Regions from separate parts of the Massilia sp. 2TAF26 genome, predicted to be linked through region 1. Evidence: predicted binding sites of a transcription regulator. Region 1 holds the regulator's gene; the other holds the start of a gene.
The links. The regulator FNR, encoded in region 1, switches genes on or off when oxygen is low (the NO sensors DNR and NnrR bind a similar motif). The targets are predictions, from matches to a motif close to TTGATNNNNATCAA.
Positions count from the first base shown of each region.

Region 1 (15,816 bases):
CTTCCGAGGTATCCGGTTCCGGACCGCCGGCGCAGAAGGTGCACTTGTCCATCTTGCCGCGGTGATTGAACAGGCCGCTCTCAGGGAACTGCGGGGCGCCGAAGGGACAGGCGTAATAGCAGTAGCCGCAGCCGATGCACTGGTCCTTGGAGTGCAACACGATGCCGTCTTCCGTGTGGTAGATGCAGTTGACCGGGCACACCGCCAGGCAGGGCGCATCGGTGCAGTGCATGCAGGCCACCGAGATCGAACGTTCGCCGGGAACGCCGTCGTTGATCGTCACGACGCGGCGCCGGTTCACGCCCCAGGGCGTCTCGTTCTCGTTCTTGCAGGCCGTCACGCAGCCGTTGCAGTCGATGCAGCGCTCCGTGTCGCAAATAAACTTCATCCTGGCCATAAGACCTCCTAAACTTGGGCCCCCGCCTGCGCGGGGGCGACGAGCTAACTTATGCGCGCACCAGGCGGCACAGCGATACCTTGGTTTCCTGCATCATCGTCACGGCGTCGTAGCCATAGGTCCAGCCGGTGTTGACGGCCTCCCCGCGCACTTCCGGCGCCCCGCCCTCCGGATAGTGCTTTTCGAGGTCCTCACCCATCCACCAGCCACCGAAGTGGAAGGGCATCCACACCAGGCCCTGCGGCACGCGCTCGGTCACCATCGCCATCACCTTGAGGTTGGCGCCGGTCGGGGTTTGCACCCAGATGAAGTCGCCGATCTTGACGCCGATCTGGGCCGCATCGTTCGGATTCACCTCGCAGAACATGTTCTGCTGCAGCTCGGCCAGCCAGGGGTTCGAACGCGTCTCCTCGCCGCCGCCCTCGAACTCGACCAGGCGGCCGGAGGTCATGATGAGCGGATAGTCCTTCGAGAAGTCGACCTGCTGGACCGACTTGTACAGGGTCGGCAGGCGCCAGAAGGCGGCCTTGTCGTCGTAGGTAGGGTATTTCGCCACCAGATCGCGGCGCGGCGAGACGATCGGCTCACGGTGGGTCGGGATCGGGTCCGGGAAGTTCCAGACATTGCAGCGCGCCCGCGCATTGCCCCAGGGCGCGCAGCCGTGGGAGATGACGACGCGGATGATGCCGCCCGACAGGTCGGTCTTCCAGTTCTTGCCCTCGGCAGCAAGCTGCTCTTCCGGCGTCAGGTCGGCCCACCAGCCGAGCTTCTTCATGAAGACGTGGTCGAATTCCGGATAGCCGACGTCGAGTTCGCTATCCTTGTTGGTCGAACCGTCGGCCGCCAGCAGGGTCTCGCCGTTGTGCTCGACGCCCCAGTTGGCGCGGAACGGCAGGCCGCCTTCGGCCACGGACTTGTGCAGGTCGTACAGGATCGGCGTGCCTGGATGCTTCATCTCCGGCGTGCCCCAGCAGGGCCAGGGCAGGCCGTAATAATCGCCCTTGCAGGGCCCGTCCTCGGCCCGCAGCGTGGTCGGGTTGAAGGTGTGCTTGTTCTGCATGTGCAGCTTGAGGCGCTCCGGCGAGCAGCCGGTATAGCCGATGGTCCAGCAGGAGCGGTTGATCTCGCGAAGGATGTCCTCGATCACCGGCTCGTTCTCGACCACCTTGATGTTCTTGACCAGTTCGTCGCCGAAGCCCAGCTTGCGGGCGAACAGGTACATGATCTCGTGGTCGGTCTTGCACTCGAACAGGGGCTGGATGACGCGTTCGCGCCACTGGATCGAGCGGTTCGAGGCCGTCACCGAGCCCTGGCACTCGAATTGCGAGGCCGCCGGCAGCAGGTAGACGCCGTTCTCGCGCCCGTGCATCGAGGCCGTCATGCTCGGATAGGGGTCGATCACGACCAGCATGTCGAGCTTCTGCATTGCCGCCTTCATGTCCGGCAGGCGGGTCTGGCTGTTCGGCGCGTGGCCCCAGTAGAACACGGCGCGCAGGTTGCTCGGCTGGTCGACGTACTGGTTCTGCTCGTTCACCGCGTCGAACCAGCGCGACACCGTGATGCCCGGCTTTTCCATCAGCTCCTTGGAGCCGAAACGCGACTTGATCCACTCGTAGTCGACGCCCCAGACGGCGGCGAAGTGCTTCCAGGCGCCCTCGGCGATGCCGTAATAGCCCGGCAGCGAATCGCCGTTCGGGCCGACGTCGGTGGCGCCCTGCACGTTGTCGTGGCCGCGGTAGATGTTGGCGCCGCCGCCCGGGGTGCCGATATTGCCGAGCGCCAGCTGCAGGATGCACAGGGCGCGCACGTTGGCGGTGCCGACGTGGTGCTGGGTGATGCCCATGCACCAGACCACCGAGGACGGGCGGTTCTTGGCCAGCATCTCGGCCGCCATGCGCACCGAGGCCTCCGGCACGCCGGTGACGTCGGTCACCTTGTCCGGGGTCCATTTGGCGACTTCCTTGCGGACATCATCCATGCCGTTGGTGCGGGCGGCGATGTATTCCTTGTCTTCCCAGCCGTTCTCGAAGATGTGCCACAGGATGCCCCACACCAGCGGGATGTCGGTGCCCGGACGGACCCGTACGTAGTGGTGGGCGAAGCGCGCCGTGCGCGTGAAGCGCGGATCGACCACGATCATCTTGGCGCCCAGCTCCTTCGCGTGCAGGAAGTGCAGCATCGAGATCGGGTGGGCCTCGGCCGGATTCGAACCGATGAACATCACGGCCTTGCTGTAGTGCAGGTCGTTGAAGGAGTTCGTCATCGCGCCGTAGCCGAAGGTCTGGGCCACGCCCGCCACCGTGGTCGAGTGGCAGATGCGCGCCTGGTGGTCGCAGTTGTTGCTGCCCCAGAAGGAGACCCATTTGCGCAGCAGGTAGGACTGCTCGTTGTTGTGCTTCGAGCTGCCGATGACCATCAGCGCGTCGGGACCGGATTTCTGGCGCAGCTCGAGCAGCTTGTCGCCGATCTCGTTGATGGCCTGGTCCCAGGAGATGCGCTCGTACTTGCCATTGACCAGCTTCATCGGATAGCGCAGGCGGTGCTCGCCGAAGCCGTGCTCGCGCACCGAGGCGCCCTTGGCACAGTGGGCACCCATGTTGATGGGCGAGTCGAAGGCCGCTTCCTGGCGCACCCAGACCCCGTTGCTGACCACCGCCTCCACCGAGCAGCCGACCGAGCAGTGGCTGCAGACGGTGTGCTTGATCTCGGTCTTGGTCTCGGCCGCATTGACCGGATCGGCCGCGCTGGCCGGTTCGATGACGTTCAGCGGCAGGTGACGCGCGACCGCCGCGGCGCCGGCCGTCACGCCGGCACCGACCAGGAATTTGCGGCGTTTCAGCCCGCTGTCGCGCGATGTCTTCACCAGGGTCATGGCAACTCCTTACCAGTAAGCGGCCGTCTGGTAGTAACGGCGGATGTGTTCGGTCTCGTGATAGCCCTTGGGTTTGGCCGGCGGCTCCGGGGCCGGCGCGGGTGGCGCGGCCTCGGCGGCGCCGGCGCGGGCGGCCACCACGGCAAGGGCGCCCAGCGGCGCGGCCTTCAGCAGGCTGCGGCGGGCGGGGTCCGGAACTTTGTCGTTATCTGCCATGGCGATCCTCATGCGGCAAGGGTTGCGTCGGCCGGCTCCCACACCCTGAAGGCATGGGCTTCGACCGCCAGGAAGGCGCCGGCGAAGGCGGCGACCACCCGGTAGAAATTGGCGGGTTCCGCGCCCGCGATGGCGGCCACGCAGGCCGCGTACCAGGGCTGGATGTGGGTGACGAACAGCTGCTTCTGCTCCAGCAGCGGCTGGCGCGCGATGCCCGGTGCGCCGGTGATCAGGACCCGCATGGTTTCGCACAGGGCGCCCAGGTGGTCTTCGAACTCGCCGACGCCCCGCGCGCGCGCGATGCGCAGGCGCGCCAGGTCCTGGCGCAGCCCGGCCAGCGGAAAGTCGTTCATGTGGCCCGTCAGGTAGAAGGAGCCATAGGGATTCAGGAGCGGGGTGCCGGTGCTGATGAAGAGGTTCGCGAATTCCTCGGACACCGCGCTGGCATCGACCACGCTGGCGGCCTGGGTCAGCTTCAGCCACGCGTCTTCGAGCGCGCGCCCTGCCTCGTCCTCGCCGTCGGCGGCGATCGGGTCGGCCGCCGCCAGGGCAGCCAGCAGGACATCGTCGGGCGGTGCCAGCATCAGGCGGGCGATCAGGGCATAAAAATCGGCCCTGGCCTGGTCTTCGTCGGACACGGGCATCGAGATCGTTTGAAAAGACGTGGCTTCCTGCGGCACTGAGCGGTTCTCCCGTTAACAAATCTGCACTGAAAGTGTAGTCCCGGGGAACCCAAAGGGCGCGCACGGTTGAACTTCTTCGCCTTTTCTATTTCATGCCGGCCGCGTGCATCAGTACCCGCAACAGCCAGGCGACAGCGCCCAGCGCCGCAACACCGAGCAGCCAGAGGCCGAGCATCCAGCCCAGCCTGCGCATCCAGAGCGTATTCATCAGTGATAACCCTCCGTGTCGACCACCTTGCCTCGGAACACGTAATACGACCACCCCGTATAAGCCAGGATCAGGGGCAGCACGATCAGGGTGCCGATCAGCGCGAAGCTCTGGGTGGCCGGCGGCGCGGCCGCTTCCCAGATCGTGATCGCGGGCGGCACGATGTGCGGCCAGATGCTGATTGCCATGCCGATATAGCCGAGCAGGGTCAGCGCCAGCGCGGCGATGAAGGGCTGGCGGTGCGGATCGCGCTTGAGCGACCACAGCAGCCAGAACGCCGACCCGGCCACCAGCAGCGGCACCGGCGACAGGATCAGCAGGTTCGGGAAGCTGAACCAGCGCGCGGCCACCTGGTGCTGGGACAGCGGGGTCCAGATGCTGACCACCACCACCGCCGCCAGCAGCAGCAGGGCAAAGGGCCGCGCCAGGGCGACCATGCGGCGCTGCAGTTCGCCCTCGGTCTTCATCACCAGCCAGGTCGCCCCCAGCACCGTATACGCGATCATCACGCCAAAGCCGGCCGCCAGCGGAAACGGCGCGAACCAGTCGAGCGGCCCGCCGGCATAGCTGCGTCCCGACACCGGAATCCCGGACAGGAAGGCGCCCAGCGCCACGCCCTGGAAAAAGGCCGCCGCCATCGAGCCGCCGGTGAAGGCCAGGTCCCAGATCGGCCGTTCGCGGTCATTGGCCTTGAAGCGGAATTCGAAGGCGACGCCGCGGAAGATCAGGCCCAGCAGCATGAAGATCAGCGGCAGGTAGAGGCCCGGCAGGATCACGGCGTAGGCCACCGGGAAGGCGGCCAGCAGCCCTTCGCCACCCAGCACCAGCCAGGTTTCGTTGCCGTCCCAGATCGGCGCCACCGAATTCATCATCGCGTCGCGGTCGCGCCTGGCCGGGACGAAGGGGTAGAGCATGCCGATGCCGAGGTCGAAGCCGTCCAGGATCACGTACATGAACACGGAGAAGAAGATGATGCCGGCCCAGACCGCGGTGATGTCGATGTCCATGTCCATGTTCACGTCATATTGTCTTGGTTGGCGGAGGCATCGGCCTCCGGCACCGACAGCGGCCGCGCCGGCGTGCGTCCCCTGCCCGGCCCGCCTTGCGGGATGCGCGTGGTATCGAAGGCTTGCGGCCCCTTGCGCACCAGCCTCAGCACATAGGCGATGCCGACCCCGAACACAAAAAAGTAGGAAACCACGAACAGCGCCAGGCTCAGCGCCACCGGCCCGGCGTCGATCTTCGAGGCGCCGTCGGCGGTGCGCAGCACGCCATAGACGATCCAGGGCTGGCGCCCGACCTCGGTGGTGATCCAGCCGGCCAGCACCGCTACCAGACCCGCCGGCCCCATCCACATGGCCATGCGCAGGAAGCCGCGGCTGTCGAACAGGCGCTTCCTGAAGCGTAGCCACACGCCCCAGGCGCCCAGCGCGATCATCAGCAGGCCCAGGCCCACCATCACGCGAAAACTCCAGAACAGGATCAGGGAATTCGGCCGCTGGTCGCGCGGAAATTCCTTCAAACCCTTGATCTGGCCGCCCCAGGTATGGGTCAGGATCCAGCTGCCCACGCGCGGGATGCCGATGGCGAACTTGGTTTCCTCGTCCTCCATGCTGGGTATGCCGAACAGCAAAAGTGGCAGGGGCTTGTCGCCCTCGTTTTCCCAATGCCCCTCGAGGGCGGCGATCTTGGCCGGCTGGTGCTTGAGAGTGTTCAGGCCGTGCATGTCGCCGACCACGGCCTGGATCGGCGCCACGATCAGCACCATCCACATCGCCATCGACAGCATGGTGCGCACCGCCTCGCTCCCCCGTCCCTTGAGCAGATGCCAGGCCGCCGAGCTGCCGACGAACAGCGCGGTCGACAGGAAGGCCGCGATCGACATGTGCACCAGCCGGTAGGGGAAGGAGGGATTGAAGACGATCTTGAACCAGTCGACCGGCACCATGCGGCCGTTGACGATGTCGTAGCCCTGCGGCGTCTGCATCCAGCTGTTCGAGCCGAGGATCCAGGTGGCGGAAATCAAGGTGCCGAGCGCGACCATGCAGGTGGCGAGGAAGTGCAGCCCGGGCCCGACCCGGGTCCAGCCGAACAGCATCACGCCGAGGAAGCCGGCCTCCAGGAAGAAGGCGGTGAGCACCTCGTAGGCCAGCAGCGGCCCGGTGATGGCGCCGGCATATTCGGAAAAATAGCTCCAGTTGGTACCGAACTGGTAGGCCATCACGATGCCGGAGACCACGCCCATGCCGAAGTTGACGGCGAAGATCTTCAGCCAGAAGTGATAGAGATCGACGAAGACCTGGCGCCTGGTCTTCAGCCAGCACAGCTCGAGCACGGCCAGGTAGCTGGCCAGGCCGATGGTGATGGCCGGAAACAGGATGTGGAACGACATCGTGAACGCGAACTGCAGGCGCGCCAGGTCCAATGCCGCCAATCCGAACATGAGTCCCCTCCGCTATTGTCGTGTGTAGAATCTAGCACGTGCTGAGCCGCGCACGATTGGCGCAGTAGCGATGCCTGGCCGCGTTCAAAATGCCACGGAGTATGATCAGGCGTCGAGGCAGCCCCGGCTTTGCGAACGCAAGCTCGGCATGGGGCCGTATAATCCGGGGTATTGACATCCATTCGCATCCTTTATCCGATGATCCAGGCCATCTCTTTCCAGAGCGACGACAAGCCGCTGAACGTTCCCGCGCTCAAGGCCAGCTGCTCGGCCTGCAGCATGCACCAGCTGTGCCTGCCGATGGGCCTGGAAGACGCGGACATCGACCGCCTCGACAAGATCATCGGCCGCCGCCGCCGTCTCGAGCGCGACGAAGCCCTGTACAAGATGGGCGAGCCCTTCCGCAACCTCTACGCGGTGCGCTTCGGCCACTTCAAGACCTACCAGGTGAATGCGGCCGGCGAGGCGCAGATCACCGGTTTCCAGATGGCCGGCGAACTGCTGGGCATGGATGCGATCAGCGCCGACCGCCACCACTGCGACGCCGTCGCGCTGGAAGACAGCGAAGTCTGCGAGATCCCCTTCACCAACCTGGAAGACCTGTTTGGCCAGGTGCCTGCCCTGCTGCGCCACTTCCACCGCATCATGAGCCAGGAAATCACGCGCGAGCAGAACGTCATGCTCCTGCTCGGCAATATGCGCGCCGAGCAGCGCTTCGCCGTCTTCCTGGTGAACCTGTCGGCCCGCTACGCCGCGCGCGGCTATGCGGCCAACAGCTTCCAGCTGCGCATGTCGCGCGAGGACATCGGCAACTACCTGGGGCTGACCATCGAGAGCATCAGCCGCCTGCTGTCGCGCTTCAAGAAGCTTGGCCTGCTGCAGGTCGACAAGCGCGAAGTGACCCTGCTCGAACCGGCGCGGCTGAAGGCGATGGCGGCCGGGACCGAGCAGTGCAGTCCGATGGCGTGATCAACTAGCCTGTTGGATTGCTTCCGGCTTTTGATCGGCCGGTGCGGCTTCCGGCGCGACGACGTTGCCGTCGACGACTTGCACGACCATTTGTTCGCCTTGCGGGCCCAGGGCCAGGCAGTTGTATTTCAGGCACTCCCCTCGACAATAAGATCCAGTGGGTACATGCTGGTCGTCTGACGTAGGCCAAGCACAAAACGGAGGTCGACATGACGACAAGTAACTTAGTTGAAGAACTCTCGGGCGCGCCATCCCGCCATGGGCTTCTTGAGGACATTGGCAGCTTGCGCGAAGGCCGAACCCGGCTCGATCTGGATGGGTTTCGATTCGATCCGATACGCAAGCTTCCACTCTATGTCTTCAATCTCGTCGACGACGACGGAGCTCTTGTCGGCCAGTATCACTTTGCACCGGGCGCGCCGGAAGCGGTGGGAGAGATCGGCAACGCCGGGGGATACGTGGATGAAGCGTACCGGAACAGAGGTCACAGCAAAGACGCCATCAAGGCCTTGGGCGAGCTGGCGTCGCGACACGGAATGGACTCGTTCATCATCACCTGCCCGAAGGACAACGAGGCTGCGCGTAAAGCCCTGGACCAGGTCGGCGTAGAAATGGCGAATCGTGGCGACAAACTCTGTTTTTACGAAATTCCGGCATCGAAATCGAACTGAAGCAATTACGACGAGGAGACAGAGATGATCAAGGTGAGCGTGATGTATCCCAACGGCCCGGACGCCCGTTTCGACGACGACTACTACCGGGAGCGGCACATGCCCATGGTGAAGGAACTGATGGGCGATGCTTTAATGTACTACACGATCGACAGGGGAATGGCCGGCGGTGCGCCGGCGTCGAACGCGCCCTACATCGCCATGGGTCACCTGTTCTGCGACTCGGTCGATGCCTTCCAGGCCGGCTTCGGCCCGCATACGAAGGAAATCATGGGCGACATTCCGAATTACACCAACCAGACGCCGGTCGTCCAGATCAGTCAGGTGGTGGTCGGCCAAGCCTGAGCCGGGCGGCCGCCTCATCCTTCCCAGCGCGAGCCGGGAAGGATGCCGCACATGTTCCCGCGCTGGAATCCGGGACCCTTGAAGGCGAGGAAATCGTCATTGAAGCTAGCGAAGGTGGTGTCCGGGCGCCGCTTCAGCACCCGGTGGCCGAAATCCTGTCCGCGCGGGTGGGCGGCGACCACGGCGGCGCGCTGTTCCGCCGTGAACTGGTCGAAGTTGCGGCCCGCCATGTCCATGGCGGCGCCGGCCTGCGAAGGCAGGACTACCTGAGCAACGTGGATGCGGACCGTGTGGCCGCCGCCTGGCGGAACTGGTGCGGCGCCTTGGGTGATATTCGATCGCTCACCACGACGGTTGGCAAACCGGTGCCGAAATGACCCACCCGAGGGGAAACCATATTCGTGCAGATCGGCGCCAGGATCTACCAGCGTCGTCGATGCAGTACACGTAATCCCGGGCGGTGCCGAGCCAGGCTGCATAAGCCGGATTCGCTTCACTGCCGGGCGCGCCACCTCAAGCGCGAATGGATATACTCAGCATATCCGCCCACTATTGGGAATCGCGTGATGAACCGACGCCGCGACTACAAGACCGCCCTATTGATCGACGCAGCGATCTACTCGAGCTCTGCTGAAGTACGCGCGCACGCCGCCGGCGAACTTTCAGAGCGGCCCCTCCCGCCTGATTTCGAGATGCGCATCTTTTTGGAGCCGAATAGGCGTCGCCACAACCCACCTTCGCAGCAGCCGGAATTTCCGGAGTAATCGCGTCCAGGTGGACTGTCCGGGACCGCATGCAAATACGATTGCCATGATGCGACTGCCCACGTCCGCTCATGGGACCCGAAGGGACATCGGCATATCGCCGATCGCAGCCGCTTCAGGTATTCTCACGCACGTAACTATTGATTTCCTTGCCGTTCAGTTCAGTTTTCATTTCGTACGTCATTCCCAGGCGCTCGGCGACACGACGCGATGATTCATTGCCAGAAGCGATCAGTGCCCGAACCTTCGGCTCACCCCGGACCTCGAACGCATACTTCAGGACTGCCGCCGCCGCTTCGTTCGCAATTCCCTTTCCCCAGAATGCCCGATAGGTATTCCATCCCATCTCCATCACGGTTGATTCGTGGCGGAAGAAAGCGCCCACGCTGCCAACCAGCTGACCTGTCTGCCGGTCCTCTATCGACCACCAGCCAGCCCGGTTCAGGAGCCAGAATCCAGCATGTGAGTTGAAGATGCGCCAGGCGGTCTGACGGTCTGCCGAGCCTAAATGCGCTGAGCTTTCAGCATTCGACAAATGATCCGCAAATAATTCGAAGTCTTCAACACGATATTCCCGAAGCGTAAGCCGATCGGTGTGAAGGCGAGGCACGGAAATCGTAAGGGCGTCATTCATGAGAAGTGCATCCTTAAATGTTTACATGGTGTTCAGCCACCGCGTACGGCATCCTTGCTCAGCGACAGGCACGAGGTTTTGTTCGGCATTCCTAAGCAAACTGAAACTCCCCGGCATACCCATGAAAGAACTTCCACGTCGGGTCTTCATGCACCTTGCCGGCGAACTCTTCGTCGGGAAAACGATCCTTGACTCCCTGAACAAAAGCTTTCGCATCGAATGAAGGCGCAAGATAGATATAGTAAGTCCGCTTGCCTGCAAAGGTTTCGATAACGGCAATCAGCCCTCGCGTTTCATCGTCGAAGGGCGTCGTCACGCAGCTGCCCAGCGTTATGAGCGAGTCGTTGTAATCCCCTTCCGGAAGACCGTTTTCCCTCACATGCTTCAGCTTGTGCGTCAGTACCAGCAATCGCGGAAACGTCGGCCGAAGTCGCGCGAACTCCGCGACCTTGACGTCCGGCCGGCGCATATAGAGCGGAAAGCCCTCGTACATGGTATTGCCGTTGAGCCAGCTTCGCTTCGATGTCGTCATGGCTTGTTTGCCTTCATCTTTCCGATAACAGCGTGGAGTCGAACCACACATCCTCGTATCCGTCTTCAGGCAGCCTTCTGCTGCGCCACCCAGCGCTGCACGATCTCCCCCAGCACATCCAGCGGTACCGAACCATTCTTCAGCACCACGTCATGGAAGGCCGGCAGCGAGAACTTGTCGCCCAGCTCGCGCCTGGCCTGGTCGCGCAGTTCGAGGATGCGCAGCATGCCGATCATGTAGGCGCAGGCCTGGCCCGGGCGGGCGATGTAGCGCTCCACTTCCTGGGCGCCGATGCCATAGTCGATCGCCTGCTGGCGGGTCCAGCCCTTGGTGTGCAGGCCGGTATCGACCACCAGGCGGCGGGCGCGGAACAGTTCGGAGCCGAGGGCGCCGAGCAGGCCCGGGACGTCCCCCTCGTACCAGCCCTGCTCCACCGCCAGGCGCTCGGCGTACAGGCCCCAGCCTTCGCTGTGGGCGCTGCCGCCGCCGAAGATGCGCTGGGCGCGGAATTTCGGCAGGCCGGTCTGTTCCTGCTGGATCGCCAGCTGGAAGTGGTGGCCCGGCACCGCTTCGTGGTAGGACAGGCTGCGCATGCGGATCATGTCGAAAGTAGGGCCGCGCATCGGCACCCAGAAAATGCCGGGACGGCTGCCGTCCGGCGCCGGCAGCGAGTAGTGGGCCGAGGCCGAAGGCTCGGTCAGCGGCGGCTCGCGGCGCACTTCCACCGGGGCGCGCGGCTTCAGCTTGAACAGGGCGTTGCTGCGCTGTTCGGCGTCCGCCACCATCGCCGCGTACTTCTGCAGGATCTCGGGACGCGGATCCCCTTCTCCCTTCGGCTGGAAGCTGGCATCCAGCTGCTTCATGCGCTGCTCGATCGTGCCGTCGGTATAGCCGAGCGAACGCAGGTGGCGGTCCATCTCGGCTTCGATGCGGGCGACTTCGCGCAGGCCGATCTCGTGGATCTGTTCCGCCGTCAGGTTGGTGCTCGTGTAGGTTTTCAGGGCTTGCTGGTAGGCCGCGAGCCCGCCCGGCAGGCGCGAGATGCCGGCGGTGTCGTTGGTCCGTGGATGGATCTCGGCCAAAAAGGCCTGGATGCGCTGGTAGGCCGGGCGGATCTTCGCGTCGACGATGCGCGCGGCATCCGCGACCGCCTTGCTGCGCGCCGCTCCCGGCACGTCCGGCAGCTTCGCCAGTCGCTGGTCGAGGGTGGTCACCAGCACGTTCTGGCCGGCTTCCGGCTTGAGGAAGAGGTCGACCTGGTACTGGCCGCGTTCGAGGATGAAGCGCGGCGGCAGCATGCCTTTCGCGGCGGCCTCCCTGGCGCGCACCAGGGCTTCGTCGAGGCGCGGTCCCACCTGCTCCAGGCGCGCCATATAGCTGGCGAGGTCGGATGCGCGGCGCATCGGATGCGTGTTGGTCATGAAGTTGACCAGACCGACCTGGGCGCCGAACTGGCTGAACACGAAGTTGTAGTCTTCGTAGGGTTCGCTGTCGACGGTGTTGGCCAGGCTCCAGCGCATTACCGCGGCCGAGGTGCGCTGTTCTTCGCTCAGCGGGCCGGCCAGGAATTTGTCCAGGCGCGCCACGCCGCTCCTGGCCAGTGCGATCCGCTTCTGGCGCTGGGCGCGGGTCAGCGGGGTCAGCTGACGGTCGAGGGCGTCCTGTTCGGCGCCCGTGAAATACTGGGTCGAGGTCGCCTCTTGCGGATTGGCGCGCACCCAGTCTTCGGCAAAGCGGTCGGCCCAGGCGTCGAAGGCCTTGTTCGGCTTGACGGCGGGCGCCGTGGCGGCGGCCTTGGCCGTCTTGCCGGCGGCAATGGCCGGAGGCATGACGGCGGCCAGGGCCAGCGGGAGGAACAGCGAAGCGATGGTCGTGCGCAGGATGCGCTGTCGGGTCTGGGTCATGTCTCTCTTCCGTGTTTTTGTTGACTAACGGAAATTTAACATGAAGCCTCCACGCTTGGAAACGTCAATACGAAGCGGGTGCCCTCGGGGCCGCTCTCCGCCCGCACGCTGCCGCCATGCAGTTGCATGATGGAACGAACGATGGCGAGGCCGAGGCCGCCCGATTCGCCGGGGCCGTGCCGCGCCGGATCGCAGCGGTAGAAGCGCTCGAACAGATGCGGCAGGTGTTCGGACGCGATCGGCGCGCCGAGGTTGTGGACCGACAGTTCAATGCCGCCTGCCGTGACGCCGGCGGCGAGCGTGATCGCGGTGCCGGCCTCGCCATAGCGGAGGGCATTGGCCAGCAGGTTGGCCAGGGCGCGGCGCAGCAGCTCGCGGTCGGCCGGGAGGCTGCCCTGCATGCGGTTCAGCAGCGCCATGCCGCGTTCCTCGGCCATGCCTTCGAAGTAGTCGCACAGCTGGGCGGCCAGTTCGTGCAGGTCGACGGCTTCGCGCGCGATCGCGGACGAGGCTTCGGTGCGGGCCAGGAACAGCATGCTGTCGATCATGCGCGCCAGGCGCTCGTACTCCTCCTGGTTCGACACCAGCACGTCCTGGTAATCCGCGGCCGAGCGGGCCCGGCTCAGGGCTTGCTGGGTCTGCCCCATCAGGTTGTTCAGGGGCGTGCGCATCTCGTGGGCCAGGTCTTCGGAAAAGCGCGCCAGCTGGGCGAAGCCGGCTTCCAGGCGCTCCAGCATCTGATTCAGCGCCGCGCGCAGCGCCTGCAGCTCGCTCAATTCGCTGGCGTCGACCAGGCGCAGCGACAGGTGCTGGACGTCGATCGCGGCGGCGCGTGCGGCCAGCTCGCGCACCGGCCGCAAGCCGCGCGTGGCGACCGCCAGTCCGAGCAGGTAGGCCAGGCCGGAACCGGCGGCCAGCGCCAGCCACAGCTTGAGGCGGTAGGCGCCCAGCATCTGCTCGCGCTCGGCCAGCAGCTTGCCGGCGATGAGGGTCAGGCTGCCGTCCGGGCCCGGCACCCGCATCCAGGCCAGGCGCACCGGCTGCCTGCCCTCGATGGTGCGCAGCACGAGCTTGCCGTCGCCGGGCGCCAAGGTGGAGAGCGATGCGGGCAAGGCCACGCCGGCCGGGTCGACCGCGATGCGTACCTGGCCGGCGGCATCGACGATCCACAGCGCGCTGTCGCGGTTGCCGAGCATATTGTCGTACAGGCGCGGCCGGCGCCGCAGGACTTCGAGGTCGGCGCTGTCTTCGATCAGGGAACGCGTCCGCTCGATGCGTCCGGCCAGGGCCTGGTCGTCGCGCCAGGCGATCTCGCGTTCCAGCGCGCCGTACAGGAAGATGCAGATGGCGCCCAGCAGCAGCGCGCTGCCGAGCGCGAACAGCAGGGCCAGGCGCTGGCTGAGCGCGCGCGGCCAGCCGCTCAAGCGCGCGCCTCCAGCACGTAGCCGACCCCGCGCACGGCGTGGATCAGTTTCAGGGAATGGCCGTCGTCGATCTTGGCGCGCAGGCGGCGGATGGCGACGTCGACGACGTTGGTGTCGCTGTCGAAGTTCATGCGCCAGACCTGGGACGCAATATAGGTGCGCGACAGCACCTCGCCTTCGCGGCTGAGCAGCAGGTGCAGCAGCGCGAATTCCTTGTTGGTCAGCTCGACGCGCTCGCCGGCGCGGATGGCCTGGCGGCGCAGCAGGTCGAGTTCGAGGTCGGCGGCCTGCAGGCGTTCGGCGTCGCGCGCGGTGCGCCGCAGCAGCGTGCGCACGCGCGCCAGGAACTCGGCATACGAAAAGGGTTTTACGAGGTAGTCGTCGGCGCCCAGTTCGAGTCCCTTGACCCGGTCTTCGACGGCATCGCGCGCGGTCAGGAACATCACCGGCACATCGGATTCGCGGCGCAGCCGGCGCAGCAGCTCCCAGCCGTCGACGCCGGGCAGCATCACGTCCAGCACCACCAGGTCATAGCGCTCGCTTTCGATCAGCCTGCGCCCCTCGGACCCAGTGGCCGCCACCTGCACCAGGTAGCCGGACTCCTGCAGGCCCTTGCGCAGGTAGTCCGCGGTCTTCGCTTCGTCTTCCACAATCAGGATCGTCATGCCGCATAGCTTACCGCGCGCGCGCCGCCGCTGGCTTACAAAGTTGTAATCGAAGCGTCATCCATGCCTGCGACGCTGCTGGCTACCATGGATGCCATCGATATGGACGAGGAGGATGACGATGAAGAAAATGGCTTGCCTGCTGGCCGCCGGCGCCCTGATGAACGCTGCCCATGCGGCCGCGCCGAACCCGCTGAGCGTGCACGTGCTGAACCTGCAGGATGGACGGCCGGCGCCCGGTGTGGAGGTCGTGCTCGAAAAGCAGGAGGACGGACGCTGGACCCCGCTGAATACCGCCGCGACCGACCAACAGGGCCGGATCGGCGCCCTCTTCCCGGACGGCCGCGCATGGAGCGCGGGCACCTACAAGGTCACCTTCAAGACCGGCAAGTGGTTCGCCGCGCGCCAGGCCGAGACCTTCTTTCCGGAGGTGCCGGTGATCTTCAAGGCGGACGGCAAGCTGCCGCACTACCACATCCCGCTGCTGCTCAGCCCCTACGGCTTCTCGACCTACCGCGGGAACTAGGGCTTGCTAACGATCGGCCGCGATCGCCAGTTCCCGCTGGCGCGGCCAGGACCAGCTCTTCGCCAGGCGCCAGTCGCGCCGGCTGCCTTCGACGACCACCTGCCAGTGGGTCTGTTCCAGCACCGGCAGCGGCACCGAGAAGGCGCCGTCGGCATCTGGCTTCACCAGCAGGCTCAGGTCGCGTTCCGGCAACGTCGGATGCGCGAGCCGGATGGTAAACGGCGCCGCCAGCGGCCGGCCGAGGCTTTCGATCCGGCCGGTCAGGCGCCCGCCCCCGTAGCGCATGTCCAGCACGATGCGCATCGCGCTGGCCACGCGGTCGCGGCGCAGGTCCTGGTTGATGGCCTTGCCCTGCTTGTAGTAGTCGTCGACCACCATGGCGTCCGGGTGGCCGAGCGCCAGCCAGGTGGCGAAGGAGCCGGCCACCACCACCGTGGCGGGGCCCAGCATCAGGAACCAGGGCCAGCGGTGCGTGTACCAGGGCGCTGCCTGGGCGGTATCGGGCGTGACGTGCATGTCGCTTCCTCTCATTTCGGAACGATGAAAACCGCCTTCTCGCTCAC
Region 1 covers NZ_JBFRFV010000002.1:102,560-118,375, reverse strand. Annotated here, with positions in the region: gene fdh3B (formate dehydrogenase FDH3 subunit beta) at 1-397, opposite strand, end outside; gene AB4Z32_RS02635 (formate dehydrogenase subunit alpha) at 447-3,269, opposite strand; gene AB4Z32_RS02630 (formate dehydrogenase) at 3,279-3,485, opposite strand; gene AB4Z32_RS02625 (TorD/DmsD family molecular chaperone) at 3,494-4,129, opposite strand; gene AB4Z32_RS02620 (DUF2474 family protein) at 4,254-4,376, opposite strand; gene cydB (cytochrome d ubiquinol oxidase subunit II) at 4,376-5,383, opposite strand; gene AB4Z32_RS02610 (cytochrome ubiquinol oxidase subunit I) at 5,392-6,819, opposite strand; gene fnr (fumarate/nitrate reduction transcriptional regulator Fnr) at 7,018-7,788, shown strand; gene AB4Z32_RS02600 (GNAT family N-acetyltransferase) at 7,998-8,459, shown strand; gene AB4Z32_RS02595 (EthD family reductase) at 8,484-8,804, shown strand; gene AB4Z32_RS02590 (hypothetical protein) at 8,819-9,040, opposite strand; gene AB4Z32_RS02585 (hypothetical protein) at 9,371-9,568, shown strand; gene AB4Z32_RS02580 (GNAT family N-acetyltransferase) at 9,684-10,202, opposite strand; gene AB4Z32_RS02575 (DUF695 domain-containing protein) at 10,294-10,734, opposite strand; gene AB4Z32_RS02570 (DUF885 domain-containing protein) at 10,800-12,638, opposite strand; gene AB4Z32_RS02565 (heavy metal sensor histidine kinase) at 12,674-14,062, opposite strand; gene AB4Z32_RS02560 (heavy metal response regulator transcription factor) at 14,059-14,727, opposite strand; gene uraH (hydroxyisourate hydrolase) at 14,849-15,253, shown strand; gene AB4Z32_RS02550 (FixH family protein) at 15,260-15,769, opposite strand; gene ccoG (cytochrome c oxidase accessory protein CcoG) at 15,781-15,816, opposite strand, start outside.

Region 2 (15,816 bases), on a different contig from region 1:
AAGGCCGTCGTCGGCCTGGTCGCACACGAAACGCTTTTCGTGGCGGACTCCCATCTCGCCGGCGATCTGTTCGAACGCCGCCAGCGCCCGTGCGGCATTATCTGCCAGTGGCTTGAAATAGCTGGCGCTGAGCGTGCCTGGCCTGGAGTCATATCCGTGCGGGAAAACACTGCGCGACACGCCGAACATTGCCGCACCGACCAGGTGGGCGCCGATGGCGTGGGCGAGGGCGGCGGCATAGCGTATGCGTGCCGGCGCATGCACCGATTCGTCGACATGAACGAGGATGGTCTTGAGCATGGCGGTACGCTCCATGGCGGTAGCAGCGGGGGCGGATGGACAGGGGGGCCTTTTGCTCGCAGTATCCGCATCCGTCATGGCCGATGTTTGACTCAAGTCAAATTCTCTAATGTGCTTGAGATAGTCCCTTGCTAATATGGCGGGGAGCGTCAAACAGCCGTCGCATATATCATGTTCCCCAAGAATTCCAGTGCTGCCGCGGACATCCAGCGCAGGCTCGATCGCCTGCTCGATCATTTGCCCGCCGGCGTGGTCGTGCACGCTTCCGACGGCCGTATTCTCTCGGTCAACCGCCTGGCGCGCGAATTCCTCGAACGCGGGGAAACGGAACTCGTCGGCAGCCCGGCGGACGCATCGACCTGGAGCTTCGTGGGCGTGGACAAGCAGGCCATGCCACAGTCGGCGTATCCGGTGAACGTGGTCTTGCGGACCCGCGCCAAGGTCCGGAACCTGATCGTCGGGGTGCCCGCCAACCTGCCCGAACCCGTACGCTGGCTGATCTGTAATGCCTATCCGGAATTCGACGAGAAGCAAAACCTGCAGCAAGTCGTCGTCTGCTTCACCGATTGCACGCCGCTGAAGCGTGCCAAGCAGCAGCTGGAAAAGTCGGAAGAGCGGCTCCGGCTGGTACTGCGGGGCTCGACCGACGCATCCTGGGACTGGGACCTTGCGGCGGGCGACATCTATTACTCCGATCGCTGGTGGGAGATGCTGGGCTACGCGCCCGGGGCATTACCGGCCGATCCGGAACTCTGGCTGCGGCTCGTGCACCCTGAGGACGAAGCCAGGCTGCGGGCATTTGTCGGCACGCTGTTTGCCGACCGGCGCGAAGTCTACGGCGTCGAGTTTCGCTTGCGCCACCGGGACGGCCATTATGTGCCGGTGCTGTCGCGAGGCTTCGTCCTGCGCGATCCGGTGGGCAGGCCTCTCCGTATCGCAGGCACCAATACCGACCTGACCGAACGCAAGGAAGCCGAGCGCCGTATCCATGAGCTGAGCAACTTCGACCAGCTGACCAGCCTGCCCAACCGTAGCTACCTGATCGGAGAAATGCGGAAGATCCTTGCACGTTCGAGCCGTTCGGGCCAGGTGGGCGCCATATTTTCCCTCGATCTGGACAACTTCCGGCTGATTAACGACAGTCTGGGAATCGAAGCCGGCGACAGCCTGTTGCGGCAGGTGGCGGACCGGCTGCGTGACATCCTGCCGCCGAGCGCGCAAGTCGCGCGTGCCGGCGCGGACGAATTCGTGATCGTGATGGAGGGGCTGGGGCGAACCGCCAGGCAGGCCGTTGCCGAAGCGAGCCAGGCGGCCAGGAAGTTCCTCGAAGTATTGGAAAAGCCCTATGTCTGGGCCGGCAGCGACGTCCGGAGTACGGCGAGCATCGGCGTGACGGTGTTCGACGCCGCTGCGACCGATATCGACACGGTTCTGAAGCAGGCTGCGCTGGCGATGAAAGAGGCAAAGGCCCATGGCCGCCATGGCCTGCGCTTCTTCGATACCCGCATGCAGGCGGCCGCCGACCTGCAGGCCGCGCTCGAGAAGGCGATACACGGCGACGGTGGGTTGCGCCAGTTCGTGCTGTACTGCCAGCCGCAATTCAGTCGCCGCGGCCGGCTGATAGGGGGCGAGGTCCTGGTACGATGGCGCCGGCCGGACGGCGAGCTGCTCGGACCCGACGAATTCATCGGCCTGGCCGAGTCGTCGGGCCTGATCCTGCCCTTGGGACACCATGTGCTCGAGCAAAGCTGCCGCGTACTCGGGCGCTGGCGCCGCGACAGGTCGCTGCGCAAGCTCAAGCTCGGTGTGAATGTCAGCGTGCACCAGTTACGGGATCCCGGCTTTCCCGACAGCGTCGCCGCCATTCTCGCCGACACCGGCGCGCCAGCCGGAAGGCTTTGCCTGGAGCTGACCGAAAGCGTGTTTGCAGAAGACATGATGACGATGACCGAAAGCATGCAGCGCCTGCGCATGCAGGGTATTCATTTCTCCCTCGACGACTTCGGTACCGGCTATTCCTCTCTCGCATACCTGAAGCGGTTTCCCTTGGCCGGTCTGAAGATCGACCGTTCTTTCGTGCACGATGTGCATGTCGATCCGAATGCGGTTCCCATCATCAAGGCCATCATCGCACTGGCGCGAACGCTCAAACTCGACATCGTCGCCGAAGGCGTCGAGCACGAGGCGCAGCGCAAATTCCTGGCCGCACGCGGCTGTTACGCCCTGCAGGGCTATCTGCTCGGCCGGCCGGTGCCGATCGAGGAGTTCGAGCAGGCGCATCGTGCGGCCGCGCAGGCATGAACCGCTGCCCGGACTTTCTTAATGCGCAAGGATCACCGGCAGCGGCAGGCGGCGCAGCACGGTACGGCTGACGCCCCCGAGCAGGATCTCGCGGTAGCGCGAGTGGCCGTAGCAGCCCATGACCAGCAGCTCGGCCCTGCGGTCCTCGACCAGTACCAGCAAGGCATTGCCGACTTCGCCCTTCGCATGGTGGCGGCGTACGTCGGCGTGGACGCCATGACGGGACAGGAAGCGGGCCAGGTCGACATCGCCTGCCGGCGAACGCGCGCTCGAACTCTCCTCGTCGAAGAGCACCACCTCCACTTCCGCGGCGCCGGCGAGCAGCGGCAGCGCCTGGCGTACCGCGCGTGCGGCCTCGGGACTGCCATTCCAGGCAAGCACCACACGTGTGAAGCCGGGCGTATAAGGGCGGCCGTTCGGCAGAACGAGTACGGGGGCAGGAGAGTTCATGGCGACGTATTCGGGAATGCCGGCACCTGCCCCGTGGCCGGAAGAGGAGGCGGCAGCGTGTCCGACGACGACCAGGTCGGCATACAGGGCCTGGAGTGCAAGGGCCATGGCGGGATCCTCGTCGTCGATGCGGTGCTCGAACGAGGCGACCGACATCCGGCGTGCGACCGTATCGAACTGGCTGGCACATCGCTCGGCGGATTCGCGCATCTCGCCGAACAGGGGCGTGAGATCGCCCAGTTCCACCCCCGGAAGTGCGGCCTCCCGCATGAAGCGCAGGATGCCGGTCTGCGCCATCCCGATCAGGTGCGCGCCATGCAGATTCGCGAGCTGGGCAGCGAAGGCAATACGCTCGGCCGCCTCCTGTGATTCGTCGACATGGACGAGTATGGTCTTGATATCCATCTTGGACTCCCGGGAGATGATGCAGCCGTCAGCGCGCGCTGGACGCCAGGGCATCGACAAGCAGGCTGGACTGCGGATTGCTGGTCTTGCCGCCGATTATCTCGCTCGCGGACAAGGTGCGCCGGTAATAGGCATTGTTGAGATTCTGGCTGTAGCGGACGCCGTTCAGCTCGACGGTGGCGGCATCGCCGAACAGGCCCTTGCTGTCGGCCCAAGCGACGACGTCGCCCGCGCGCGCGGAACCTTCGACCATCCTGTTCCAGTTCATGATCGTCAAGCCGGCGGTGGCGCTCAGGGAGACGCTGGTCTTCTTCAGGAAGGCATCGACGGCCTTCTGGTTGTTCAGCACGAAGGCAAGTGCGCCGCCTTGCACGCCCGCCTGGAGGCCGAGGCTCAGGCTGCCGGTGTTGTAGAAGACAGGCTGCGACCAGCTCCCGCCATCGCGTTTCACCAGCAGCAGACCGGTACCGCCTTCGGCGCCGATGCCGACCGCCGCACGCTTATAGGCGGGCACGATGAAGATACCCTTGGCGGCCCCCAGCAGCGGATGCATGCGGGTATCCAGCTCCAGCTGACGGACGACGTTCACCGCCCGCGTCACGTTACGCTCGGCGGCGGCCAGCGGCCGGTCGGCCGACGCGGTCGTGTCGGCGCTCGCGGGACGCTCGTCCTGTGCGTGCACCAGGCCGGGGCCGGCCAGCAGCACGGCGACAGCAAACTGCAGCGCGCTTTCACTGATGAAATCCATGATGCACTCCTTCCGTCAAATGATTGTGACTGGTCAATGCTAGTCCTTCGAAATGACTGTCTGGTATGACGAAGATCAAAAATCCATTCATCACGAACAATTTGACGTAGGTCATACATGGCCGCCTCGCCCAACTTCTATAGTGCGAAGTATTCAGGAAACGTCGGCCTCGCCAATGGAACTTCGAACTCCCGAGAGCCCGCTGCGAGACATGCCGGGCAACGCTCCCGCAACGACGAACAAGAGGCTCGTCAAGCGCCTCGTCGCGGCTGCGGCCGTGCTTGTGCTGGCCATTGGCGGCGCCCAGGCGTGGAAGCTGTCGCGCCAGCAGGGCCCGGGGCCCGGATTTGTCAGCGGCAACGGCAGGATCGAGGCGGTGGAAGTCGACATCGCCACCAGATTGCCGGGCCGGGTCGTCGACGTCCTGGTCGACGAAGGCGACCCGGTAAAAGCAGGCCAGCTGCTGGCGCGCATGGATGCCGGCTCCCTGCACGCGCAGAAGAGCGAGTCGCTGGCGCGGGAGCAACAGGCCCGCGACGCCGTGGCCGGTGCGCAGGCGCAGCTGGCGATGCGCCGGAGCGACCTGGCGGCAGCGGCTGCGCTGGTGGCGCAGCGCGAGAGCGAACTGGATGCCGCGCGACGGCGACTCGCACGGTCGACCGTTCTGGCCCAGGCCGGCGCCGCATCGCAGCAGGAGCTGGACGACGACCGCGCCCGCGCCGACGCGGTGCGCGCCACGCTGATGGCGGCGCGCGCACAGGTCGATGCGGCGGGCGCGGCCGTGGCGGCTGCCCGGGCCCAGGTGGTGCAGGGCCGCTCCGCGATCGAAGCCGCCGTCGCCACGACCGCGCGGATCGATGCCGACCTGCGCGACGAGGATCTGCTGGCGCCGCGCGCCGGCCGCGTCCAGTATCGCGTGGCCCAGGCCGGCGAAGTGCTGGGCGCGGGAGGCAAGGTGCTGAACCTGATCGACTTGACGGATGTCTACATGACCTTCTTCATTCCAGAGGAGGCCGCCGGCCGTGTCGCGCTCGGTACCGAGGTCCGCCTGGTGCTGGACGCGGCGCCGGACTTCGTGGTCCCGGCCACCGTCAGCTACGTCGCGAGCAGCGCGCAATTCACGCCCAAGTCCGTCGAGACCGCCAGCGAAAGGCAGAAGTTGATGTTCCGGGTAAAAGCCCAGGTCGACCGGCGGCTTCTGGAGCGCCATGCCGACCAGGTCAAGGCCGGCGTGCCCGGCGTCGCCTGGATCCGTCTCGATCCCAAGCGCCCCTGGCCGGCCGCGCTGGCGCTGAGGGGCTCGCCATGAGAGACGCGGCGCCGGCGCCGGCTGCCCGGCTTGCCGGCCTCAGCCTGCGCTATGGCCGCGTGACGGCCCTGGACCGGGTCGATCTCGAACTGCCCGCGGGCGGGATGACAGCCCTGATCGGTCCCGATGGCGTCGGCAAGTCGAGTCTGCTTGCAACGGTTGCCGGGGCGCGCCGCATTGCCGAGGGCAGGGTGGAGGTGCTTGGCGGCGACATGGCCGACGCCCGCTACCGCGCCATCGTCTGTCCAAGGATTGCCTACATGCCCCAGGGCCTCGGCCGCAACCTGTATCCGAGCCTGACGGTGGAGGAAAACCTGCAATTCTTCGCGCGACTGTTCGGCATCGGCGGCAGGGAGCGGCGCGCGCGGATCGACCTGCTGGCAGCAAGCACCGGGCTGTTGCCCTTCCTAGGGCGCCCGGCCGGCCAGCTGTCGGGCGGAATGAAGCAGAAACTGGGTTTGTGCTGTGCGCTCGTGCACGACCCGGACCTGCTGATCCTGGACGAACCCAACACAGGTGTCGATCCGTTGTCGCGCAGCCAGTTCTGGGAGCTGATCGGCGCCATCCGGCAGGCGCGCCCAGGCCTCAGCGTGCTGGTGGCAACCGCCTACATGGAAGAGGCGAGCCGCTGCGACTGGCTGGTAGCGCTGGACGGCGGGCGCGTACTGGCCAGCGGCACACCGGCGGCGCTTCTCGAAAAAGGCGGCGGCGTCAGTCTCGAAGCGGCTTTCGTGGCCTTGCTGCCGGCGGAGCGCCGCGCCGGCTATCGTGCCCAGGGTCCGCAGCCGCGCCAGCCGGTGTCCGGCGGCGCGCTTGTCATCGAAGCCGATCGGCTGTCGCGGCGCTTCGGCGATTTCGACGCCGTGAAGGATGTCAGCTTCCGCATCACGCGCGGCGAGATTTTCGGTTTCATCGGCTCGAACGGCTGCGGCAAGACCACGACGATGAAAATGCTGACAGGACTGTTGTTGCCGACCGCCGGCACGGCGCGGCTGTTCGGCGAGGAGACGGGCACGAACGGCTTGGAGGCGCGCCGGCGGGTCGGCTACATGTCGCAGGGCTTTTCACTGTACCAGGAGCTGACCGTGCGGCAGAACCTGATGCTGCATGCGCGGCTGTTCGACCTCGGCGAAGCGCTGGCGGAGGCGCGCTGCGCTGCGCTCGCCGCCCGTTTCGGCCTCGAAGCCCTGCTCGACATCCTGCCGGCCAAGTTGCCGCTGGGGCTGCGCCAGCGCCTGTCGCTGGCGGTGGCAATGGTGCATGAACCCGAGCTGTTGATCCTGGACGAACCCACCTCCGGCGTCGACCCGATCGCGCGCGACCGGTTCTGGGAGGCGTTGTTTGCATTGTCGCGCAGGGATGGCGTGACGATTTTTATTTCCACCCATTTCATGAACGAGGCCGAGCGCTGCGATCGCGTGGCCCTGATGCATGCCGGTCGGGTACTGGCCACCGGCACGCCGGACGCATTGCGGCGGGAACGCGGCGCCGCCAGCCTGGAGGAGGCGTTTACCGGCTGGCTGCGCGAAGCCGCGCCAAGCGAAGTGCAGGGGCCGCCGAGGCTGCCGGAAGCCGGCCTGGCCGCGCGCGGCGGCTGGCTGCGGCGCGCAAGCGCTTATGCATGGCGCGAAGCGCTCGAACTGCGGCGCGATCCGGTGCGCGCCAGCCTGGCGATGTTCGGTTCGCTGTTGCTCATGGTCGTGATCGGCTACGGCATCAACCTGGACGTGGAAGACCTGCGCTTCGCGGTGCTGGACCGCGACGGGACCAGCCTGAGCCGCGACTATGCGCTGAACCTGGCCGGGTCCCGCTATTTCATCGAACGGCCCGCGCTGGCCGGCTACGAGGACATGGATGCCAGGATGCGCGCCGGCGAACTGGCGCTGGCGATCGAGATTCCGCCGGGCTTTGCACGCGCGGTCGAGCGCGGTCGGCCGGCGCAGATCGGTGCCTGGATCGATGGCGCCATGCCGGTGCGCGCCGAGACCGTGCAGGGCTATCTGCTCGGCATGCACCAGGAATGGCTGCGCAGCCGGGCAGCGGCATCGGGCGCGGAGAGTATGCCGTCCGCTGTCGGCATCGAAACGCGTTTCCGCTACAACCCCGACGTGCGCAGCCTGCCGGCGATGGTGCCCGGCATCATGGCCTTGCTCCTTCTCATGCTGCCGGCGATGCAGGCCGCGCTGGCCGTGGTGCGCGAGAAGGAAATGGGCTCGATCGTCAACCTGTATGTCACGCCGGTGCGGCGCAGCGAATTCCTGCTCGGGAAGCAGGCACCCTATGTGGTGCTGGCGATGGTGAATTTCCTGCTGATGGTCCTGATGGCGGTGACGATCTTCCGGGTGCCCTTGAAAGGCAGCTTCCCGGCCCTGGCTGCGGCAGCGTTCCTGTACTGCATCTGCTCGACCGGCATCGGTCTCCTCGCGTCCAGCTTTACGCGCAGCCAGATCGCAGCACTCTTTTTCACGATGATCGGCACCATGATCCCCGCGATCCAGTATTCTGGACTGATCAATCCAGTGGTCGCGCTGGAAGGCATCGGACGTGCGCTTGGGGAGGCGTATCCGGCATCGCACATGCTGACCATCAGCCGGGGAATATTTGGCAAGGCGCTTGGGATTGCCGGCCTGGCGCCGGATTACCTGGCCCTGGCCATCGCGGTGCCGGTCATCCTTGGCCTTGCGGTGCTGGCCTTGCCGAAGCAGGAGCGCTAGCATGGCCGCCGTCTCGTTCCGCAAGATATGGTGGCTTGGCATCAAGGAATGGTGGAGCCTGGCGCGTGATCCGGTGATGCTGCTGCTGATCCTGTACACCTTTACGGCCGGCGTGTACATCGCCGCCACCGCCCAGCCGGACACCTTGAGCCGCGCCGCCCTCGCGATCGTCGACGAAGACCAGTCCCAATTGTCCGCGCGCCTGCGCGCCGCCTTCGTGCCCCCGCAATTCATGCCCCCCGAGCAGATCACGCTGGAGGAGGCCGATGCGCGGCTCGACCGCGGACGCGCGACCTTCGTGCTGGTGATACCGGCCGGCTTCCAGCGCGACGTGCTTGCCGGCCGGCCGGCGGAACTGCAGCTGAACGTCGACGCCACACGGATGAGCCAGGCTTTTACCGGCAGCAGCTACGTTCAGCAGATCGCCCTCGGCGAAATCGCGGTCTTCCAGCAGCGGGTACGGCTGGAATCCCCGCCTCCCGTCGAGCTGTCGGTGCGTGCCCGCTTCAATCCGGCGCTGGCGCCTTCATGGTTCGGTGGCCTGGCGGAAATGGTCAACAACATCACGATGCTGTCGGTCATCCTGACCGGGGCCGCGCTGATCCGCGAGCGCGAACACGGGACCGTCGAGCACCTGCTGGTGATGCCGGTACGACCGCTCGAAATCATGCTTGCCAAGCTGTGGTCGATGGCGGCGGTGGTGCTGCTGGCCGCGCTGGTCGCCCTGCTGGGTATCGTCAAAGGCCTGCTGCACGTGCAGATCGGCGGCTCGGTGACGCTGTTCCTTGCCGGGGCGGCGCTCCACCTGTTCGCGGTGACTTCGCTGGGCATCCTGTTGGCGACCCTGGCGCGCAGCATGCCGCAGTTCGGCATCCTGGTGGTCCTGGTCCTGCTGCCGCTGCAGATGCTGTCGGGCGCGACCACGCCGCGCGAGAGCATTCCCTATGCGTTGCGCCAGCTGATGCTGCTCGCCCCGACCACCCATTTCGTCGAATTCAGCCAGGCGGTCCTGTTCAGGGGCGCCGGCCTCGACGTCGTATGGCCACGCTTCCTGGCGCTGGCGGCGATCGGCGCCGCTCTGTTCGGGATAGCGCTGGCGAGATTTGGAGCGGCAATCCGTCAATAAGCAGAGGAGAAGGCATATGGAAAGGCTTGCATTGGTCACCGGAGGCACGCGCGGACTCGGCAAGGCGATCGCGCTGGCGTTGCGCGATCGCGGCTGCCGGGTGGTCGCCACCTGCCGCGGCGAAGGGCTGGAGGCGCAGCGGATGGAAGAGGAGTGCGGGATTCCGGTCGAGTACTGGGATGTCGCCGACTTCGAGGCCTGCCGGGCCGGTGTCGCGCGGATCCGCGAACGCCTGGGACCGGTCGAGATCCTGGTCAACAACGCCGGCATCACGGCGGATGCGGCGTTCCACAAGATGAGCGAGGCCCAGTGGTGGGATGTCCTGCGCACCAACCTGGGGTCGATGTACAACGTGACGCGCCAGGTGATCGAGGACATGCGCGAACGGCGCTACGGCCGCATCGTCAACATCAGCTCGATCAACGGGCGCAAGGGGCAGGCCGGGCAGTCGAATTACGCGGCGGCGAAAGCCGGCATCCTGGGCTTCACCCGCTCGCTGGCGCTGGAGAATGCTTCCCGCAACATCACCGTCAACGCGGTGGCGCCCGGATATTGCGATACCGCGATGGTGGCCGCGGTTCGACCGGACGTGCTGCAATCCATCGTGGCCGGCATCCCTGTCGGGCGGCTGGGCGAACCCGGGGACGTGGCGCGCCTGGTGGCCTTCCTGGCGGACGAGGCGGCCGGTTTCGTCACCGGCGCGACCTTCGACGTCAATGGTGGCCAGTACATGGCCTGAGCGGAGTTACCGGCATGGATGCCTCGATGACGGCGATGGTGCTCGACGCTCCCGGCAAGGCGCTCCGGCAGGAACGCCGTCCGGTGCCGATGCCGCATGGCTACGATATCCTGATCCGCGTCGTTGCCTGCGCGGTTTGCCGGACCGACCTGCATGTGGTCGACGGCGAGCTGCCGCCGCACCGCCTTCCGCTGGTTCCCGGTCACGAGATCGCCGGGGTGGTGGCCGCCTGCGGCCCACTGGCCACGCGCTGGCGCCCCGGACAACGGGTAGGCGTACCTTGGCTGGCCGGAGCCTGCGGCGAATGTGCGTATTGCCTCGGCGGGCGGGAGAACCTGTGCGCCAAGGCCCGTTTCACCGGCTACGACCGCGATGGCGGATTTGCCGGCTTCACGCTGGCGGACGAGCGCTTCTGCTTCGGCTTGCCGGATGCCTACGACGACCGGCATGTGGCGCCGCTGCTGTGCGCCGGTCTGATCGGCTACCGCGCCTACGCCATGGCCGGTCCGGGGCGGAGGCTGGGTTTGTATGGCTTTGGCGCCGCGGCGCACCTGGTCGCTCAGCTTGCCATCCAGGACGGCCGCGAAGTCATGGCCTTTACCCGTCCGGGCGATGCGCGCTCCCAGGCGTTCGCGCGTTCGCTCGGCGCCCGATGGGCGGGAGGGGCGAATGACGCGCCTCCCGAAGAACTCGACGCCGCCATCCTGTTCGCGCCGGCGGGGGAGCTCGTGCCGCAGGCGCTGGCGTCAACCGCCAGGGGTGGCACCGTCGTGTGCGCCGGTATCCATATGAGCGATATCCCGGGATTTCCTTACTCCCTGCTATGGGGCGAGCGTTGCGTGCGCTCGGTGGCGAACCTGACCCGCGCGGATGGCGCAGCCTTCCTTTCCCGCGTCAGCGACGGGCAACTGAAGACGAGTGTCGTGGTCTACCCGCTGGCCGCGGCAAACCAGGCCCTGGACGATCTGCGCGGCGGGAGGATAGACGGTGCCGCGGTGCTGGTGCCGTAAGGCGAAACCTCAGGCCGCCTGGTGATGCTGGTGTCCGGCCACGACGACGCGGTTGCGTCCGGCCCCCTTGGCGCCGTACAGGGCGCCGTCGGCCTCGCGCAGCAGCGTTTCCCAGTCACATCGGTCGCGGCAGACGCTGATCCCGATGCTGACGGTGCAGCGCAATTCGGATGGTGCGCCGGGAATCTGCTGGCCGGCGAAGGTCTCGCGGATGCGCTCCGCGCACACGGCCGCTTCTTCCGCCCCGGCCTCGGGCAGGACGCAGACGAATTCTTCTCCGCCGACTCGGCCGACGTAATCGCTGGCACGCAAGGTATTCATGCAGGTGGCGACGAGGGCGCGGATCACGGCGTCTCCTGCGGCATGGCCGTAGGTATCGTTGACGCGCTTGAAATGATCGATATCGAGCATCGCGACGGCGAGGGCATGGCCATGGCGCTGCGCCAGCGACAGGTCGTGCCGGGCCAGTTCGGTCAGGTAAGCGCGTGACAGCGCGCCGCTCAGGTTGTCGTAGCGGCATGCGCTCAGAAGTTTTCGTTCGCGCAGCCACGTTTCGCGGCGGATGCGAAGGGACGCCATGCCGAGCATGATGGCCAGCGCGGGCGCCGCAATGCACGCGATCCAGATGGCGAACGCGGCCGCGGAGGGCAGCATCAAGGCGCCGAGAGCGCCATACAACAGTGCGGGAGGCGCGAGTATCCGCAGGCATTGCCTCGGGCGCGGCTCCAGCAGGCCGGCGGCCACCATCCAGAAGAAGAGGGTCGGCATCGCTTCCAGCACCCCATCTCCCAAGGGATGGACGCTGACGGCAAGCGCCACGGCATGGAGGAAATAGACGAAGGACGCGCGGCCGGTCGGGGAGGGACCGGAACGGGGCATCCGGTAAGTGAAGGACGCGGTGGCGACCAGCGCCAGCCGTATGACCAGGCTGCCAGGCGATTGTCCCGTTCCGAGGAGATAGCTCCACAAGCCGGCGCCCAGCACGGCAATGCCGAACACCGCGCAAAAGCCCGGTAGCAGACGTCTCAGGTAGCGGTCGGAGCGGCGCTCGAACAGGCGCGACAGGTCGAGCGGCGACGGCAGCGTGGCGTGTGATGGCGGCGCCGGCGCCGGCGCCAGCGCCAGCGCTTCGTCTGCCTTGTTCATCGCCGGCGCCGCGGCTGTCGTAGCCGCGCCGGAATGGCGTCCTTGCGTTCGGCGGCGAAACGGCAGCGCAGGCGTAACGGGCGAGGCATGCCGGCACGTGCCAGTACCGCCGACAGGCGATGCAGCGAGAGCACGACCGCGAGAGCTGCGGCGATCTGCCGGCCCGTCTCTGCATCTCCGCGTTCGACCCGCGACGCGACCCGGTGCAGGGAGCACAGGATCATCGCGTTTTCGGCCCGCCGTTCGTGCAAGTGACGGTCTCCCAGCAGTTCGAGCAGCAGCTCCTCGTGGCGCAGCCTGGCTTCGACAGCGGCGACCATCGAAGGAAACCCGCGGACGAAAGCGGCGTCCGGCTGCTTCATGATCTCTCGGATCTGGAAGACGAGTTCCGTGTGCAGGTGCCGCAGGGCGGCGCGAACGGGACGTACCCTGTGGGTGCTGGTGGACAGGATCATGATGGCTTGCCTGAAATGCTCGCTAATGGGAAAGAAACACCGGAAGATGAGCCCAGCGTAATACCGTTGTCGTGATCCCTTCGGTCAAGGCTTCGCGCACGCGTGAGTGCCCGTACGCACCCATGACGATCAGGTCCGCATCGGCATCGACCGCTGCCGCCAGGATCGTCATGCCGGGGTCGTCGGACCGAGTTTTGCGGCAGGTGTCGGCAGTGACACCGTGCCGTTCCAGCCAGGCCGCAAGCGCCGTGCATGCTTCGTGCTCGAGACAGGTCGCGGGGAGCTGGGTGCCGATCCCCAGCACGGTGGCATGACGCGCCTGCCTGAGGAGTGGCAGGGCGGCGGCCACCGCGCGCATCGCGCCGGCGCTGCCGTCCCAGGCAACCACGACCTCGCCATCGAGGCGAGGAGAATATTTCGAGCCGGGCATGACCAGCGCCGGATGTCCTCCTTCCAGCAACACCCGTTCCGGCAGGTCGGTCGGGCTCAGGGGATCGATCACCATGCGGTCGGGTTGTCCGAGCACGGCAAGATTGCAATAACGTGCGGCGAGCGGCAGGCCGCCGTCGGCATCGTCGTCGATCAGCCTTGCTTCGAAAGACGAGACGTCTTCCTGTCGCGCCAGCAGAGAGAAGCGGTCGAGCGCCTGCAGGGCTTCGGCGCGCAAGGTCCGGCAGCGCGCGGCAAGCGGACCGCGGCCGGCAGCCAGTACTTCCGGCGGCAGGAAACGCGAGATACCCGTCGTTGCCGCGCCGATCAGGTGGGCGCCGAACCGACGCGCAAGAAGCGCCGCGCAATGGATGCGCGAGGGCGCGCCGTCGCCAAGGTCGACATGCACGAGGATCGACTTGTAGCTCATGGGCTGCTCCGGTGGGGAAGTGCACAAGGTCGAGCCTAATCCGAGGCATTGTGCATGTCTACGACGAAGGCGGCTTTAGCACAATTAACTAGTCATATTTTGACTTGAGTCAAAAATTTGGCGGTCGATCCCGCTAGGCTTTGCGGAACATGAACGAATCGGAACGAGACGCCAAGATGAGCATACGCAACCTCGAGTATTTCTTTCGTCCGCAATCCATCGCGGTGATAGGCGCTTCGAACCGGCCTGGCAGCGTCGGCGCTACGGTTCTGGCCAACCTCGTCAGTGCAGGCTTTCCCGGCCCGATCTGGCCCGTCAATCCCAGGCACCGGCGGCTCGAGGGTCTGCCGGTGGTTCGTGACGCCGCCGACCTGCCGGGAGCGCCGGAACTGGCGGTCATCTGCACCCCTGCCGCGACGGTGCCGGCAATCGTCGCCAGCCTAGGCCGGCTCGGTTGCCGTGCCGCGGTCGTACTCAGCGCCGGGCTGGATGCCACGGGTGGCGATGGCCGCAGCCTGCGCCAGGCCATGCTGGACGCCGCCCGGCCGCATCTGCTGCGCCTGCTCGGACCGAACTGCGTCGGCCTGCTGGTCCCCGGCAGCGCGCTGAATGCCAGCTTCGCCCCGGTGGCGGCGCTGCCGGGACGGATTGCCTTCGTGGCGCAGTCGGGTGCGCTGGTAACCGCGGTGCTGGATTGGGCGCGAGCCCGCCGGATCGGGTTCTCCTGTTTCGTGTCGCTCGGCGACGGCAGCGACGTCGACTTCGGCGACCTGCTGGATTACCTGGCGGACGACAACGGTACCGATGCCATCCTGCTGTATGCGGAGAGCGTACGCCAGGCCCGCAAGTTCATGTCGGCGGCACGCCGCGCCGCGCGCGCCAAGCCGGTTGTGATCGTGAAAGCAGGCAGGGTCGCCGAGGCGGCGCATGCGGCGTTCAGCCACACCGGCGCGCTTGCCGGTTCCGACCTCGTCTACGACGCCGCGATCCGCCGTGCCGGCATGTTGAGGGTCCATACCACCGAGGAACTCTTCGATGCGGCCGCGATGCTGTCCCAGCCGCGCCGGCCGTCAGGGCCGCGCCTGGCGATCCTGACGAACGGGGGTGGCCCCGGCGTGATGGCGACCGATGCCCTGATCGAGGGGGGAGGGCAGCTTGCCCGGCTGGGGACCGCAACCCTGGAGCGTCTTTCGATGGATCTGCCCCCGACCTGGTCACGGGGCAACCCGGTCGACGTCATCGGTGACGCGCCGGTGGAGCGCTACCGGCTGGCACTGGCAGCCCTGCTCGAAGAGCCCGGCACCGACGCCGTGCTCCTGATTCATGCTCCGACCGCCATCGTGCCGAGCGACGCCATCGCGCGCGCGCTGTTGCCGCTGCTGCGCGCAGCCAGGCGTCCGGTGCTGTGCTGCTGGATGGGCGGCGCCAGCGTCGAGCAGGCGCGCGGCTTGTGTGCGGACGCCGGCCTGCCGGTGTTCGATACGCCGGAAGAAGCCGTGCGCGGCTTCCTGCAGCTGCTTGCCTATCAGCGCAACCAACAACTGCTGATGCAGGTTCCCGCGGCCGGGACCATGGTGCCGCCGGACCGCCGGGCTGCCCGGGGCCGCGTCGAGGCGCTCCTGGCCCAGGGAAGCGCCAGGGTCGGCGAAGCCGACGCCAAGGCGATTCTCGCCGCCTATGGCATCCCGGTGGTGCGGACCGAGGTGGTGTCCGATCCGGTGGAGGCAGTGCGGGCGGCCGGCCGGATCGGCTATCCGGTGGCGCTGAAGATTCTTTCGCCGGACATCGCGCACAAGAGCGATGTCGGCGGTGTGGCGCTCGACCTCGCCGATGGACCAGCCCTCGAAGGTGCCGCCGCGGCCATGCTCGCGCGGGTACGCCATCTCCTGCCGGAAGCGCGCCTGGACGGCTTCACGGTACAGGCGATGGCGAGGCGGCCGCGGGCCCATGAACTCATCGCCGGCGTCAGCACGGATCCCCTGTTCGGGCCGGTCGTCCTGTTCGGCCAGGGCGGCGTTGCGGTCGAGGTGACGGGCGACCAGGCGATCGCGCTGCCGCCCTTGAACCGCATACTGGCCGCGGACCTCGTCGGGCGTACCCGGATCGCGCGCCTGCTGGCGGGCTTTCGCGATTACCCGGCGGCCGACATGGAGGCACTCTACGATGTGCTGGTAAGGATCGGCCAGATGATCGCGGACTTGCCGGAGCTGGCCGAGCTCGACATCAATCCCCTGCTGGCGGGCGCCGACGGCGT
Region 2 covers NZ_JBFRFV010000007.1:29,805-45,620, forward strand. Annotated here, with positions in the region: gene AB4Z32_RS09285 (universal stress protein) at 1-300, opposite strand, end outside; gene AB4Z32_RS09290 (EAL domain-containing protein) at 472-2,601, shown strand; gene AB4Z32_RS09295 (universal stress protein) at 2,620-3,456, opposite strand; gene AB4Z32_RS09300 (lipid-binding SYLF domain-containing protein) at 3,485-4,204, opposite strand; gene AB4Z32_RS09305 (HlyD family secretion protein) at 4,416-5,513, shown strand; gene rbbA (ribosome-associated ATPase/putative transporter RbbA) at 5,510-8,227, shown strand; gene AB4Z32_RS09315 (ABC transporter permease) at 8,229-9,353, shown strand; gene phbB (acetoacetyl-CoA reductase) at 9,370-10,092, shown strand; gene AB4Z32_RS09325 (zinc-dependent alcohol dehydrogenase family protein) at 10,119-11,102, shown strand; gene AB4Z32_RS09330 (GGDEF domain-containing protein) at 11,112-12,248, opposite strand; gene AB4Z32_RS09335 (hypothetical protein) at 12,245-12,703, opposite strand; gene AB4Z32_RS09340 (universal stress protein) at 12,726-13,562, opposite strand; gene AB4Z32_RS09345 (bifunctional acetate--CoA ligase family protein/GNAT family N-acetyltransferase) at 13,712-15,816, shown strand, end outside.
Region 2: AB4Z32_RS09340 (universal stress protein) is a predicted target of FNR. The motif match lies at 13,662-13,675, and genes of this name have one in related genera.